DNA from 2 places in the Streptomyces sp. NPDC093149 genome. Region 2 is predicted to be linked to the other one. Evidence: riboswitches for the same ligand, from Rfam matches in the RefSeq annotation. Region 2 holds a riboswitch; the other holds the start of a gene.
What was found. Region 2 has a riboswitch for cyclic di-AMP ahead of ACIQCZ_RS15830 (M23 family metallopeptidase). Riboswitches for the same ligand answer to the same signal wherever they lie in the genome.

Region 1: another riboswitch for cyclic di-AMP. It lies ahead of ACIQCZ_RS19650 (transglycosylase family protein); the one in region 2 lies ahead of ACIQCZ_RS15830 (M23 family metallopeptidase).

The regions. Positions count from the first base shown of each region.
Region 1 is NZ_JBIVON010000006.1:92,993-100,354, forward strand. It holds gene ACIQCZ_RS19635 (DUF501 domain-containing protein) at 1-110, opposite strand, end outside; gene ACIQCZ_RS19640 (septum formation initiator family protein) at 171-641, opposite strand; gene eno (phosphopyruvate hydratase) at 835-2,121, opposite strand; gene ACIQCZ_RS19650 (transglycosylase family protein) at 2,554-3,315, opposite strand; cyclic di-AMP (ydaO/yuaA leader) riboswitch at 3,319-3,489, opposite strand; gene ACIQCZ_RS19655 (transglycosylase family protein) at 3,790-4,767, opposite strand; gene ACIQCZ_RS19660 (cytochrome P450) at 4,873-6,306, opposite strand; gene ACIQCZ_RS19665 (nucleoside triphosphate pyrophosphohydrolase) at 6,316-7,290, opposite strand.
Region 2 is NZ_JBIVON010000004.1:496,936-504,297, forward strand. It holds gene ACIQCZ_RS15820 (HPr family phosphocarrier protein) at 1-281, shown strand, start outside; gene ACIQCZ_RS15825 (GntR family transcriptional regulator) at 422-1,135, opposite strand; gene ACIQCZ_RS15830 (M23 family metallopeptidase) at 1,430-2,230, opposite strand; cyclic di-AMP (ydaO/yuaA leader) riboswitch at 2,244-2,410, opposite strand; gene ACIQCZ_RS15835 (M16 family metallopeptidase) at 2,903-4,285, opposite strand; gene ACIQCZ_RS15840 (M16 family metallopeptidase) at 4,312-5,694, opposite strand; gene ACIQCZ_RS15845 (DNA topoisomerase (ATP-hydrolyzing) subunit A) at 5,965-7,362, shown strand, end outside.

The DNA.
Region 1 (7,362 bases), on a different contig from region 2:
TGCGCGATCGCGCGCAGCCCGCGCGGCGGGCGGCCCAGCTGCTGCTGGAACGCGGCGATGTCCGCCTCGGTGGGCGCGGTGGACTCGGTCTGCGGAGGGGGGGTTTCCATGCCTGCCTAGGTTCTGATCGGGCTGCTCGAACTGCGGTTCTGCAGAGGGGAAGAAGGAAGTCAGTCGCGGTCGGCGCTGTCCACGCCGTCCCAGAGGTTGGAGTGCCACGGCCGGCCGGAATCGTCCGTCTCGCCGTTGCGCTCCTTGACCGCGTCGGGGTCGATCACCGTATAACCGGTCTCCCCGGGGAGAAGGTAGTGCAGGTGCTTGCGGGCCAGCTGCCTGATGTACGCGTCGTCCTGGAGGCGCGCCTTCTCGTCACGCAGCTCCTCGGTGCGGGCTCGGGCCTCCTGCGCCCGGCGCTCCTGGTCGGCGATCTCGTCGCGCTGCGACACGTACTGCCGCATCGGGTACGCGAGCGCGACCACCAGGGAGCAGACGACCAGGGCGAGGAAGGCCGCCCGGCCGGTGAGCCGGGAGCGACGGGCCTGGCGGCGGTTCTGCGACCGGTAGACGCGGGCGGCGGTCTGCTCACCGAGCAGCCGCAGCCGGGTCGCGGTGGAGAACCGGTCCCGGTCCTTCGCGGCCATGTCTCCGCCTCCCCATTACGCACGTCCGTCCCCGCACACGGTACGGGACCGAGTGCGGGGACGGACGGAGGCCGGTGCCTTCGGCCCGTGAGGGCCTGCGGTCAGCCCTTGCCGCGCCTGACGATTCGCGGAGCGTCGCGCTCGTCGTGCTCGCGGAGCGCTGTGCCGATCGGTTCTCGGAGTGCTGAGCCGGTCAGCTCTCGGAGCGGAACCGCGGGAACGCCGAGCGGCCCGCGTACACCGCGGCGTCGTCGAGGATCTCCTCGATGCGCAGCAGCTGGTTGTACTTGGCGACGCGGTCCGAGCGGGCCGGGGCGCCGGTCTTGATCTGGCCGCAGTTCACCGCGACGGCGAGGTCGGCGATGGTGACGTCCTCGGTCTCGCCGGAGCGGTGGGACATCATGCACTTGAAGCCGTTGCGCTGGGCCAGCTCGACGGCGTCCAGCGTCTCGGTCAGCGAGCCGATCTGGTTGACCTTGACGAGCAGGGCGTTGGCGGAGCCCTCCTCGATGCCGCGGGCCAGGCGCTCCGGGTTGGTGACGAACAGGTCGTCGCCGACGATCTGCACCTTGGTGCCGAGCTTGTCGGTGATGACCTTCCAGCCGGCCCAGTCGTCCTCGTACAGCGGGTCCTCGATGGAGACCAGCGGGTACGCGGAGACGAGCTCCTCGTAGTACTCGGTCATCTCGGCGGCGGAGCGGGACTTGCCCTCGAACTCGTACTTGCCGTCCTTGTAGAACTCCGAGGCGGCGACGTCGAGCGCGAGCGCGATGTCCTTGCCCGGGACGTAGCCGGCTTCCTTGATGGCCTCGACGATGAGGTCCAGGGCGGCGCGGTTCGACTCCAGGTTCGGCGCGAAGCCGCCCTCGTCGCCGAGACCGGTCGAAAGACCCTTGGTCTTCAGGACCTTCTTCAGCGTGTGGTAGACCTCGGCGCCCCAGCGCAGGGCCTCGGAGAAGGACTCCGCGCCGATCGGGGCGATCATGAACTCCTGGATGTCCACGTTGGAGTCGGCGTGCGACCCACCGTTGAGGATGTTCATCATCGGAACGGGCAGCAGGTGCGCGTTCGGGCCGCCGAGGTAGCGGAACAGCGGCAGGTCCGAGGCCTCGGAGGCGGCGTGGGCGACGGCCAGCGAGACGCCGAGGATGGCGTTCGCGCCGAGCGAGCCCTTGTTCTCCGTGGCGTCCAGGTCGAACATCGCCTGGTCGATCAGCCGCTGCTCGGTCGCGTCGTAACCCACGAGCTCCGGGCCGATCTGCTCGATCACGGCGAGGACGGCCTTCTCCACGCCCTTGCCCTGGTAGCGGTTGGGGTCACCGTCGCGAAGCTCGATGGCCTCGAACGCACCGGTGGAGGCGCCGGACGGCACGGCAGCACGGCCCGTGCTGCCGTCGTCGAGGCCAACCTCGACCTCGACCGTGGGGTTCCCCCGGGAGTCGAGGATTTCCCGGGCTACGACGACGTCGATGGACGGCACGAGGCATCTCCTTCTGGGATATGACACTGGTTGTGCAGGGTCACTTTGGCCTTGCGACAAGAGCCTAACCGGCCCGGCCCGCTCAGTCGGACGACCGCCCGTCCCCTGGGACGAAAAAGGACCCAAGAGCGAGTATTGCGGGGCAAACAGCCAGAATTTTACTGGCCAGTAACTACAGAAGTTGAACGATCACGCACCGCAGGGGCCACCCCCGGGACCCGCCCCACGCGGACCGGCCCCGCCCATACGGACGCGAGACGGGCCCGCCCGCACGGACGCGATACGGGGACGACGCGCCCCGCCGGGACGGAGCCGCCGAACACGCACAGGTGGCGCGCCCCGCAGAAGCAGGGGGCCACACGGAAACCCCGGCCCGGCGCGTACGGGGGAATGCGCGCCGGGCCGGGGTGCTCAGGGAGGAGAGGTCCCGGACTACTTCGTCAGGTGCAGCTGCTGACCCGGGTAGATCAGGTCGGCGTCCTTGACGATGTCCTTGTTCAGCTCGAACAGGCGCTGCCAGCCACCCTTGACCTTGTGGTCGGCGGCGATCTGGCTCAGGGAGTCGCCGGCGACGACCTTGTACTCGCCGTCACCCTTCTTGACCTTCTCGCCGGTCGGGGTGGTGACGGTCTTCTTCGACTCGGCCTGCGGGGCGGCGGAACGGTCCGAGCGGTTGGTGGCGGGGGCCTCGGTGCGCTCGGCCTTCTTCGGCTGGGCCGGCTGCGACTGCTGCTTGGGCGCGGCCGGGGCGCTCTGCTGCTGCGTGGCACCGGAGCCGGTCTTCGAGGAGGAGCCGGTGTCGACGCCCGGGTCCACACCGTCGTTGCGCAGGTTGCCGGCGGCGGCGCAGCCCCAGGCACCCGGGCCCTGCATGGCGAGGAGCTTCTCGGCGGTGGCGATCTGCTGAGCCTTGGTGGCCAGGTCGGCACGGGGGGCGTACTGCGTACCGCCGGCTGCGGCCCAGCTGGACTGCGAGAACTGCAGACCGCCGTAGTAGCCGTTGCCGGTGTTGATGGACCAGTTGCCACCGGACTCGCACTGCGCGACGGCGTCCCAGGTCGCGACGGAGGCTGCGGAGGCACCGGTCGCACCCATCAGCGGGACGGCGACGGCGGTACCGGCGACACCGGCGAGCGTGGCGACACGGATGGCCTTGGACGGGCGGCGGTGCTTGCCCTTGCTGGAAAACAGCATGGAACTTCTCCTCACCGACGCCTACGAGGTGAGCTGTCGGGTTCGGGCCAAGTGAGTTGCCCGGTCGCACGTCCTAGCACGCGACTTCACCCCAAGCCGTCCCTGATCCGCCTTTCGGCGATCGGGCCGGCGCCTACCTGGGTCCCCCGCTCCTGCCTACGGCGCTTTACGCGTCTGTTCCCTTCGACCGACGGCAGGATTCGGCGTGACGATCGACGGGGCCCGCGGTGCGAGCGGTTCCGACCGTAAACACAGGCAACCCCCACATTCAACGACGGACACATCGGACAATCAGCCCTTACTTGCATCTGAGGAACCATCGTTTCCGCAGGTCGGAGGCGATACGGAAGGGCTCCCCAGGCGCGACACGCCAGTTGACGCAAAGAGACCCATGTCTCACTTACACATAAGCGGACATAGGCCCCTGAACTACCCCAGTTTTTGAGGCTCTATTAGCCGATTTTCAGACTGCCCTCAGTCGGCCTTCACATCGAGACGGAGGCTCTGGCCAGGGAGGATGAGGTCCGGATCGGAGCCGACCGTCCCCTTGTTGGCCTCATAGAGGGCGGGCCAGCCGCCGGGAACCTTCTGTGCGTCAGCAATCGCCCAGAGGTTGTCACCGGAACGGACGGCGTACGTGCCGTCGACAGCCGACGCGCCCGCGTCGCGGGCGTCACCGCCGCCACGGGAGGCATGGCGACCCGACTCGCGGTCGACGCCACCGTTCGCGTCCGGGCCCTCCTCGGGCGCCGGGGCGCCGCGGTGCTTGCCGCTCACACCATTGGACGAGTCGGATGTACGGGGCGAATCGGATGCATCGTCGGACGGGCCCGAGGACGGGGCGGCCGACTCGGTGGCCGAAGGCTTCGCGGAGTGGCCCTTCTTGCCCGCCGACTTGCCCGCCGACTTGCCTGCCGACTTGCCTGCCGACTTGCCCTGGACACCCGAGGCGCCGCCGGCCTTGTCCGACGGCGCGGCGGCATGGGAGGGGGTGGCCGACTTGCCGTCAGCCGGCTCCGCGCCGTTCGTCGGCTCACCGGGGGGCGCGATCCCCGGATCGACACCCGGCAGTGCCCCGTCCGCCGCGAGACCGGAGATGACCGCACAGCTGGGCCACGCCTGCGGACCCTTGTCGGCCAGGACCTTCTGGGCCACGGCTATCTGCTGCGCGCGGCTGGCGAGGTCGGCACGCGGGGCGTACGACTCGCCGCCGTACGCCTTCCAGGTCTCCGGCGAGAACTGCAGGCCGCCGTAGGAGCCATTGCCGAGGTCGGCGCTCCACGTGCCGCCGCTCTCGCACTCGGCCACCCGGTCCCAGGTCGTGGCATCGGCCGCGTGCGCGCCGGCCGCGCCGAGCAGCGGGATGGCGATGGCCGAGCCGGTCACGCCCGCGGCGACGACGATGGCGGGTGCCTGACGAGGGCGACGGTGTCTGCCGTTCGCGGAGCCCATGAGGTTGCCTTCCGTGTGACTGACGAGTGACTGGTGAGTCGAACGGTGAACCTAGCGGGACTCGAACGCGTGTCACAAGTCGATGCAGCACAGATCACGTGAAAGTCACAGAGTTGACAGAGCGTCACCTTCTGTCGTGGGGACCCCGGGCTCGAACTCCACCGGCAACGTGCGCAGTCCGCGCATGATGAGTCCGCCACGCCACCGCAAATCGGCAGGTTCCACCGCAAGCCGCAGGTCCGGAAGGCGCCTCAGGAGCGTGGCGAGCGCGGTCTGTCCCTCCAGCCGGGCGAGTGGTGCCCCCAGGCAGTAGTGGATGCCGTGCCCGTATCCGAGGTGCTGATTGTCACGCCGTGCAAGGTCGAGCGTGTCGGGGTTCTCGAAGCGTTCCGGGTCGCGGTCGGCGGCGGCGAGCACGACGAGCACGGGGTCACCGGCCGCGATGTCCTGCCCGCCGAGTGTCAGCGGCTCGGTGGCGAACCGCCAGGTCGCCAGCTCCACCGGGCCGTCGTACCGCAGCAGTTCCTCGATGCCGGTCTCCAGCAGATCGCTCTCCCCCGCATCGAGGGAGAGATGCAGCCGCTCGCGCTGCACGGGGTCGCGCAGCAGGGCGTACACCCCGTTGCCGATGAGATTGACCGTCGTCTCGAAGCCGGCGAAGAGGAGGATGAAGGCCATGGCCGCGGCCTCGTTCTCGGTGAGGTGCTCTCCGTGGTCGCTGGCCCTGATCAACCCCGAGATCAGATCGTCCCCCGGGTTCTCCCGCTTGCGGTGGATCAGCTCGGCGAGATAGCCGCGCATCTTCTTCACCGACCTGGCCACCCCGCCGCGCGGGCCGCCGCCGTGGCGGATCATCATGCCCGCCCAGTCCCGGAAGTCGTCCTGGTCCTCGCGCGGCACGCCGAGCAGATCACAGATCGCGTAGATGGGGAGCGGGAACGCGAAGTCGTGGATGAGGTCCGCCTTCCCCTCCGCGATGAAGCGGTCGATGAGGCGGTCCGTCAGTTCCTGCACGCGCGGCGCGAACGCGGCGACCCGGCGCGGGGTGAAGGCCTTGGAGACGAGGCGGCGCAGCCGGGTGTGGTCGGGCGGGTCGATGTTCAGCAGATGCGTCATCAGCTCCGCCTTGCGCTCGCCCGGGATGCCCGTCTTCCCCTTGGCGTGCGCCGGCTCGGCGTGGTGCGCCGGGTTCTTGGAGAGCCGGCTGTCGGCGAGCGCCTGCCGGGCGTCCACGTACCGGGTCACGAGCCACGCCTCGACGCCGCTGGGCAGCGCGGTGCGGTGCACCGGGCTGTGCTCGCGCAGCCAGGCGTAGGCCGGATACGGATCGGTGGCGAACTCCCAGGTGAAGAGCTCGGGCGCACCGGCGGGGCAGGCGGCGGGGTGATCGCCGGGGTCACCGGCCGGGCCGTCGGCAGGGCGGGAGCCGGGGTGGTCCGCCGGGCCGTCGGCGGGACGGTCACCGAAATCACCGGCGGGGCCGTCGGCGGGCAGATCGGCGGGGCGGTCGGCGGGGCGGTCGGCGGGGCTGTGGTTCACCCCCCGACGTTATCCGTTGCCCTCCACCGCGCGGATGGCGTCCCGGTAGGCGCGGCCCGCGGCCCTCAGCGCGGCCTCGGGGTCGATGCCGTCCTGTTCGGCGCGCACGGCGAGCGCGAGGAGCTCGTACCCGATGCCGTCGCCCGTGGGGAGCGCCACGTCGAGCCCCGCGGTACGGACCCGGCCGGCCAGTTTCGCGGCCAGCGCCAGGCCGGGCTGGCCGAGCGGCACTCCGTCGGTGACCGAGTCGCGCCGCTTCTCGGCGGCCTTGGTCCGCAGCCAGTGCGCGTGCACGTCCTGGGGGGTCTCGGCGGTCTCGTCGCCGAAGACGTGCGGGTGGCGGTGGATCAGCTTCTCGACGAGGGTCGCGGCCACGTCGTCGACGGAGAACGGCTCCTCCCCGTCCTCAGGGCGGCCCTCCTCGGCGATCCGGGCGTGGAAGACGACCTGGAGCAGCACGTCCCCGAGTTCCTCGCGCAGCTCGTCGCGGTCGCCGTCCTCGATCGCCTCGACGAGTTCGTACGCCTCCTCGATGGCGTACTTGGCGAGGCCTTTGTGGGTCTTCTGCGAGGTCCAGGGGCACTCGATCCGGATCCGGTCCATGATCTGGACCAGATCGAGGAACCTGGCCCCCGGCAGATCGTACGAACCGGGCAGCAGCTCCAGGTCCGGCATCCGCACCCGGCCCGATCCCGCGAGCCTCGCGAGCCCGTCGGTCAGGGACGTGCCGCCTTCGCCGCTCGTGAGGACGACGACGCTCCGGCCGCCCGCGCAGGCGTCGACGAGCTCCTGCGCGGTGGGCGCGGAGTGCTCGACGGTGACGCCCGCCTCGCGCAGATACGGCAGCTGCGGATTGTCCGGCTCGGCGCAGAGCACCCGGTCGGCGGCGTGCAGCGTCTGCCAGGCGGGCCAGGACAGAAGACCGGGCGCGACGCGGTGGCTGGCGGTGAGCAGGACGATACGGCCGGGGGCTTCAGCGTTCACCGTTCGAATCTACCCCGGTCGCTTCGGTCGCCGTCCTCAGAGCCTGTCGGGTGGTCTCCGACCGGGCGGCCA
Region 2 (7,362 bases):
TGGCTGAGCGCCGCGTCAACGTCGGTTGGGCCGAGGGCCTGCACGCCCGTCCCGCTTCCATCTTCGTCCGTGCCGCCACGGCTTCCGGCATACCCGTGACGATCTCCAAGGCCGATGGCAACCCGGTGAACGCCGCCTCGATGCTCGCGGTGCTCGGTCTCGGCGCGCACGGCGGCGAGGAGATCGTGCTGGCATCCGAGGCCGACGACTCCGAGGCCGCCCTGGACCGTCTGGCGAAGCTGGTCGCCGAAGGTCTCGACGAGCTTCCGGAGACCGTCTGAACCATTTCCTGCAAGAGAGCCGCGGCACCCTTATTCGGGACCGCGGCTCCATTCTTTTCCGCACAGGGGCGATCGAAGTAAATTCGGGCAACCCGAAGAGACCCGAACGGAATTACCACCCTTTGTATACGGCGTGATTATTAATTCCGAACACCTGAAGTGTTTACGGAGTGTTGCGAAGTCCTCACCCGGCCGGCGCGGGAAGCGGCCGACGGACGGCCCGGCCGGTCGGCGCCGCGCAGCCGGTGCACGGTCGTGGCCCGCTCGGCGTGCTGGGTGGTCAGCACCCTCGCCCGTTCCGCGTCGCCGCGCGCCACCGCGTCCACGATGGCTCCGTGCTCCGCCCAGGAATCCACCGGGCGGACCGGCTGGTCGATCACGTACATCCAGGCGATCTTGTGCCGCAGCTGGGTGAGCGTCGCGATCAGGCTGGAACTGCCCGAGGCCTGCGCCAACGTCTCGTGGAACCAGCCTCCCAGCGAGCGCAGATCCTCTCCCTCACCCCGCCTGGCCCGCTCCTGACCGAGTCTGACCAGACCGCGCAGCACCTTGAGATGCGCCTCGGTGCGCCGCTGCGCGGCGCGCGCGGCGCCCAGCGGCTCCAGCAGCGCCCGGACCTCCAGGAGGTCGGCCGCCTCCTGCTCGGTGGGCTCGGCGACACAGGCTCCCGCGTGCCGACGGGTGACCACGAATCCCTCGGACTCCAGGGTGCGCAGCGCTTCCCGTACCGGGACGCGGGACACCCCGTAACGGCGCGCCAGCAACTCCTCGGTGAGCCGGCCGCCGCGTTCGAAGACGCCGGAGACGATGTCGTCACGGATTGCCGTGCATACCGAATGCGCCGGAATGCGCATGTCCGAACCTCCGCCTTAATCCCCCGCGCAACGCGGCCGACCGACGCCTGTTCTGCGACTCTATTGCAATGCGGCCACATTTCCGATGCCGGATGGAAATTCATGAATATCTTTTGGTCGCGCGGGACCGGCCCGGCGGACAGCACCACGGGCGGTTCGGCGGTCGAGCCAGGGTGTCGGGCGCGGATCCCGGGCACGGATGCCGGGCACGGATGCCGGGCACGGATGCCGGGCACGGCGAAGGCCCCGGCGTGACGCCGAGGCCTTCGAAGGGGTGTTGCGGACGAGCGCCGGTCAGACGTTGACTCCGTGGGCGCGCAGGTACGCGACCGGGTCCATGTCGGAGCCGTACGAGGGCGTGGTCCGGGCCTCGAAGTGCAGGTGCGGCCCGGTGGAGTTGCCGGTCGAGCCGGAGAGGCCGATCCGCTGACCGGCGCCGACGCTCTGACCGACAAAGACACCGATCGAGGAGAGGTGGCCGTACTGCGTGTACGTACCGTCCGTCATGCGCAGGACGATGTTGTTGCCGTAGGCACCACCCCAGCCGGCCTCGACGACCGTTCCCGCGCCGACGGCGACGACGGTGCTGCCGGACGCGGCATGGAAGTCGATGCCCGAGTGGCTGCCGGAGGACCAGAGCGAGCCGCTGGACTTGTAGCCGGTGGTGACGTACGAGCCGGCGACCGGCAGCTGGAAGGAGCCCAGACGGGTGCGCTCGGCGGACCGGGCGGCACGCGCCTTCTCGGCACGTGCCTCGGCCGCGCGCTCCGCCCTGGCCTTCGCCTCCGCCGCCCTCTTCTCGGCCTCGGCCTTGCGCCGGGCCTCCGCCTTCGCCTCGGCCGCGACATCGGCCTGGTGCTTCTGCGCGTCGGCCTGGGCGGCGATCCGGTCGGCGAGTACGCCCTCGATGGCGATGATCTGGTTCAGACCGGTCTCACTGACGGAGGGAGTCCCGGTGTCCGCGGCGAGGGCCGGAGAGGCCATGCCACCGATGACTCCGGTGGTAGCCAGAGCCGCGGCGCCGGCGATCTTCGCGCTCCCGCGGGTCAGTCGGCTCGGGGCACGATGCTTCCCGGCGGCACGGGTGAAGGCCATGTGGTGGCTGATCCTTTCCTTCCTTCTCGCCTACCGGGTTAGCTGACGGGTTCGGAGCAGGAAGGTCTCCTACGGACGCCCCGGCCTCACCGAGGATCAGGCATCCGATTCACCCCAGGGACTGCGTGGGTCCCCGGCTCCCCAGGCTCGCGCCTGACGGGGACTCGGCGATGGCTGCCCGGTATGTCACGGTTGCGGCATACGAGTGGCGGACAGCCCGGCCGACGCTAAGCGGGGTCGCTTTCATTCACCAAACGGACAGGCCGTTTTGTAGCGCATCCCACAGGGCAGACAGGCAACCTCCTCCCAGAACGGACAAAAGGGAGACCCTGGCGAGACGTGACGCACAGGGCCTCCCTCTTGTCCCGGTATGCACACCCATGGCGAATCGTGGGCCTACCGGGGCGACCGGCACTCAGCCGGTGCGACCTGCTCTTGCGGACGCTCCGCCGGGCCGGCCCGTGCAAGGCCGGGAACGCCGACGGGCCGGCCCGAGCAACCGGGGGCTCCGCCGGGCCGACCCACGCGCGCGTGGCCGGGGGCTCCGCCGGTGTCCGATCGAACGTGACAGTCGCGCGGCGGTCTGTCACACGCGACCGGGCAGCCGGCCGGTCGGCGCCCGCTCCCGCGCCGGGCCGGTCGTCCGGCATCCGCGACGGCGTACGACGGCCGTCAGCCGGCGACCACCGACACCTCTCCGATGCCGAGGGCGCGGACCGGCTCCTCGATCTGCGCAGCGTCACCGACGAGGACCGTGACCAGGCGGTCGACCGGGAAGGCGTTGACCACCGCTGCGGTCGCCTCGACCGTTCCGGTCTCCGCGAGCCGGGCGTACAGGTGTGCCTGGTAGTCGTCCGGGAGGTGCTGCTCGACCTGGTCGGCGAGAGTGCCCGCGACGGAGGCCGCCGTCTCGAACTTCAGCGGTGCGACACCCACGAGGTTCTGTACGGCCGTCTCGCGCTCCTCATCGGTCAGCCCCTCGGCCGCGAGGGTCCGCAGGACCGTCCACAGGTCCTCCAGCGCCGGTCCGGTGGACTCCGTGTCCACCGATCCGCTGATGGCGAGCATCGCGGCACCGGTCGCCCCCGAGGCGGAGTCCGGGGCCGACGACCGCAGCACCTGGGCGAAGGCCCGCACGCCGTAGGTGTAGCCCTTCTCCTCGCGCAGCACACGGTCCAGCCGGGAGGTGAGCGTGCCGCCCAGGCAGTACGTGCCCAGCACCTGGGCCGGCCACACGCTGTCGTGCCGGTCGGCGCCGATCCGGCCGATCAGCAGCTGCGTCTGCACCGCGCCGGGACGGTCGACGATCACCACTCGGCCGGTGTCGTCGGCGGTGATCGGCGGGACCGGACGGGGCTCGGCGGCGTCGCCCGACCAGTCACCGAGGGTGTCGGTGAGCAGCGCGTCGAGGTCGATGCCGGTGAGGTCACCGACGACCACGGCGGTCGCCGTGGACGGCCTGACGTGGGCGTCGAAGAAGGCGCGCACGGCCGCCGGGTCGATCCGCTCCACCGTCTCCTCGGTGCCCTGGCGCGGGCGCGACATCCGCGCCGTGGCCGGGAAGAGTTCCTTGGAGAGCTGCTTCGCGGCTCGCCGGGCCGGGTTGGCCTGCTCGTGCGGGATCTCGTCGAGCCGGTTGCGCACCAGCCGTTCGATCTCGCTGTCGGCGAAGGCGGGCGACCGCAGCGCCTCGGCGACCAGCGCGAGCGCCTTGGCCAGCCGGGAGGCCGGGACCTCCAGGGAGACCCGGACTCCAGGGTGGTCCGCGTGCGCGTCGAGGGTGGCGCCGCAGCGCTCCAGTTCGGCGGCGAACTCCTCGGCGGTGTGCTTGTCGGTGCCCTCGGACAGTGCCCGCGACATGATCGTGGCCACGCCGTCGAGGCCCTCGGGCTCCGCGTCCAGAGGGGCGTCGAGGAAGATCTCGACCGCCACGACCTGCTGGCCGGGGCGGTGGCAGCGCAGCACCGTGAGGCCGTTGGGCAGGGCGGCGCGCTCCGGCGCGGGGAAGGCCCAGGGCCGCGCGACGCCGGGGGCGGGCTGCGGGTGGTACTGCATCGAAACTCCAGTCGCGGCAGCGTCGGTCACTTGTCCGCCCCTTCGTGCGCTTCGGTGTCGTCGGCGTCGGTCTCGTCGGTGTCCGCTGCGTCCGCGGGCTCGGCCGATTCGACCGGCTCGTAGACCAGCACCGCCCGGTTGTCGGGGCGCAGCTGGGCCTTGGCGACGGCCTGGACCTCTTCCGCGGTGACGTCGAGCACCCGCTGTACCGCGGTCAGGGCGAGCTGCGGGTCACCGAACAGCACGGCGAACCGGCAGAGTTCGTCGGCGCGGCCCGCGACCGTACCGAGCCGGTCCAGCCACTCCCGCTCCAATTGGGCCTGCGCACGCTCCATTTCCTCGGGCGTGGGGCCCTCGGCCGCGAACCGGGCCAGCTCCTCGTCGACCGCGGCCTCGATCTGCGGCACCTCGACACCGCCGGACGTCTTGACGTCCAGCCAGCCGAGCGAGGGAGCACCGGCCAGCCGCAGCAGCCCGAATCCGGCCGCCACGGCCGTACGGTCGCGGCGCACGAGACGGTTGTGCAGCCGCGACGACTCGCCGCCGCCGAGCACGGTCAGCGCGAGATCCGCCGCGTCGCACTCACGGGTGCCGTCGTGCGGCAGCCGGTAGGCGGCCATCAGCGCCCGCGCCGGAACCTCCTCGTGCACCTCCTCGCGCAGCTGCTCGCCGATGGTCTCGGGGAGCGTGCCGTCGCGCGGCGGCTGCTTGCCGTCGTGGGACGGGATGGAGCCGAAGTACTTCTCGATCCAGGCGAGCGTCTGCTCGGGATCGATGTCGCCGACGACCGAGAGTACGGCGTTGTTGGGCGCGTAGTACGTGCGGAAGAAGGCGCGCGCGTCCTCAAGGGTCGCCGCGTCCAGGTCGGCCATCGAGCCGATCGGCGTGTGGTGGTACGGGTGGCCCTCGGGATAGGCCAGGGCCGTCAGCTTCTCGAACGCCGTACCGTAGGGAACGTTGTCGTAGCGCTGGCGTCGCTCGTTCTTGACGACGTCCCGCTGATTCTCCATGGACTCCTCGTCGAGCGCGGCGAGCAGCGAGCCCATGCGGTCGGCTTCCAGCCAGAGGGCCAGCTCCAGCTGGTGCGTGGGCATCGTCTCGAAGTAGTTGGTGCGCTCGAAGCTGGTGGTCCCGTTGAGCGAGCCGCCGGCCCCCTGCACGAGCTCGAAGTGGCCGTTCCCCTTGACCTGGCCGGAGCCCTGGAACATCAGGTGCTCGAAGAGGTGAGCCAGACCGGTGCGTCCCTTGACCTCGTGGCGCGAACCGACGTCGTACCAGAGGCAGACCGCGGCGACCGGGGTCAGATGGTCCTCGGAGAGCACCACGCGCAGGCCGTTGGCCAGACGGTGCTCGGTCGCTGTCAAGCCGCCGGAGCCGGGCCGGGCTGTGGCCGTGTGACCCATGGGCATGTACGTCCCTTCGATCGCGATACTGGATTTCCTGCGAGACCTGCCACTGTAAGCAAGCGCACAGACACCTGACGAAGTTCCCATACCGCGGAAGTTCGCGTGAAAGAGGGGCGTGCTCCCCTCCCGGCGGGTCGTGGAACCACCCCGACAGGGGTCCGGAGCGGCTCCTGGGACGGGTCGAGGTCGGCGATGTCAGTGCGGCGGTCCACAATGGTCGGCGTCAGAACCTCAGGTTGCCCGAACAGAATCCGTGAAGGAGTCGCAGCAGCGATGGCCCGCCGCAGCACGAAGACCCCGCCGCCGGACGACTTCGAGGAGAAGATCCTCGACATCGACGTCGTCGACGAAATGCAGGGCTCCTTCCTCGAGTACGCGTACTCGGTGATCTACTCACGGGCCCTGCCGGACGCCCGTGACGGCATGAAGCCGGTGCACCGCCGCATCGTGTACCAGATGAACGAGATGGGCCTGCGCCCCGACCGCGGCTTCGTGAAGTGCGCCCGTGTCGTGGGCGAGGTCATGGGCAAGTTGCACCCGCACGGCGACGCGTCGATCTACGACGCGCTGGTCCGTCTGGCACAGCCGTTCTCCATGCGGCTCCCCCTGGTGGACGGCCACGGGAACTTCGGCTCGCTCGGAAACGACGACCCGCCGGCCGCCATGCGGTACACCGAGTGCCGGATGGCGGACGCGACGTCGCTGATGACGGAGTCGATCGACGAGGACACCGTCGCTTTCCAGTCGAATTACGACGGCCAGGAGCAGGAGCCGACCGTCCTCCCGGCCGCGTACCCGAACCTCCTGGTCAACGGGTCGTCCGGGATCGCGGTCGGCATGGCCACCAATATGCCGCCGCACAACCTGGGCGAGGTCATCGCCGCCGCCCGGCATCTGATCAAGCATCCGGGCGCGGACCTGGAGACCCTGATGCGGTTCGTCCCCGGCCCCGATCTGCCGACCGGTGGCCGGATCGTCGGCCTGGGCGGCATCAAGGACGCGTACGCCGGTGGGCGCGGCACGTTCAAGATCCGCGCGACCGTCTCCGTGGAGAACGTGACGGCGCGCCGCAAGGGTCTGGTCGTGACGGAACTGCCCTTCGCCGTGGGGCCGGAGAAGGTGATCGCCAAGATCAAGGACCTGGTCTCGGCGAAGAAGCTCCAGGGCATCGCGGACGTGAAGGACCTGACCGACCGCGAGCACGGCCTGCGCCTGGTCATCGAGGTGAAGAACGGCTTCGTCCCGGAGGCCGTGCTGGAGCAGCTGTACAAGCTGACGCCGATGGAGGACTCCTTCGGCATCAACAATGTGGCGTTGGTGGACGGGCAGCCGCTCACGCTGGGGCTCAAGGAGCTGCTCGAGGTCTATCTCGACCACCGCTTCGACGTGGTGCGCCGGCGCAGCGAGTTCCGCCGTGGCAAGCGCCGTGACCGGCTGCATCTGGTCGAGGGCCTGCTCGTCGCGCTGATCGACATCGACGAGGTCATCCGGCTCATCCGGTCCAGTGACAACTCGGCGCAGGCGAAGGAGCGGCTCATCGAGCGCTTCTCGCTGAGCGAGATCCAGACGCAGTACATCCTGGACACCCCGCTGCGCCGTCTGACCCGGTTCGACCGGATCGAGCTGGAGAGCGAGCGGGACCGGCTCAACGACGAGATCGACAAGCTGACC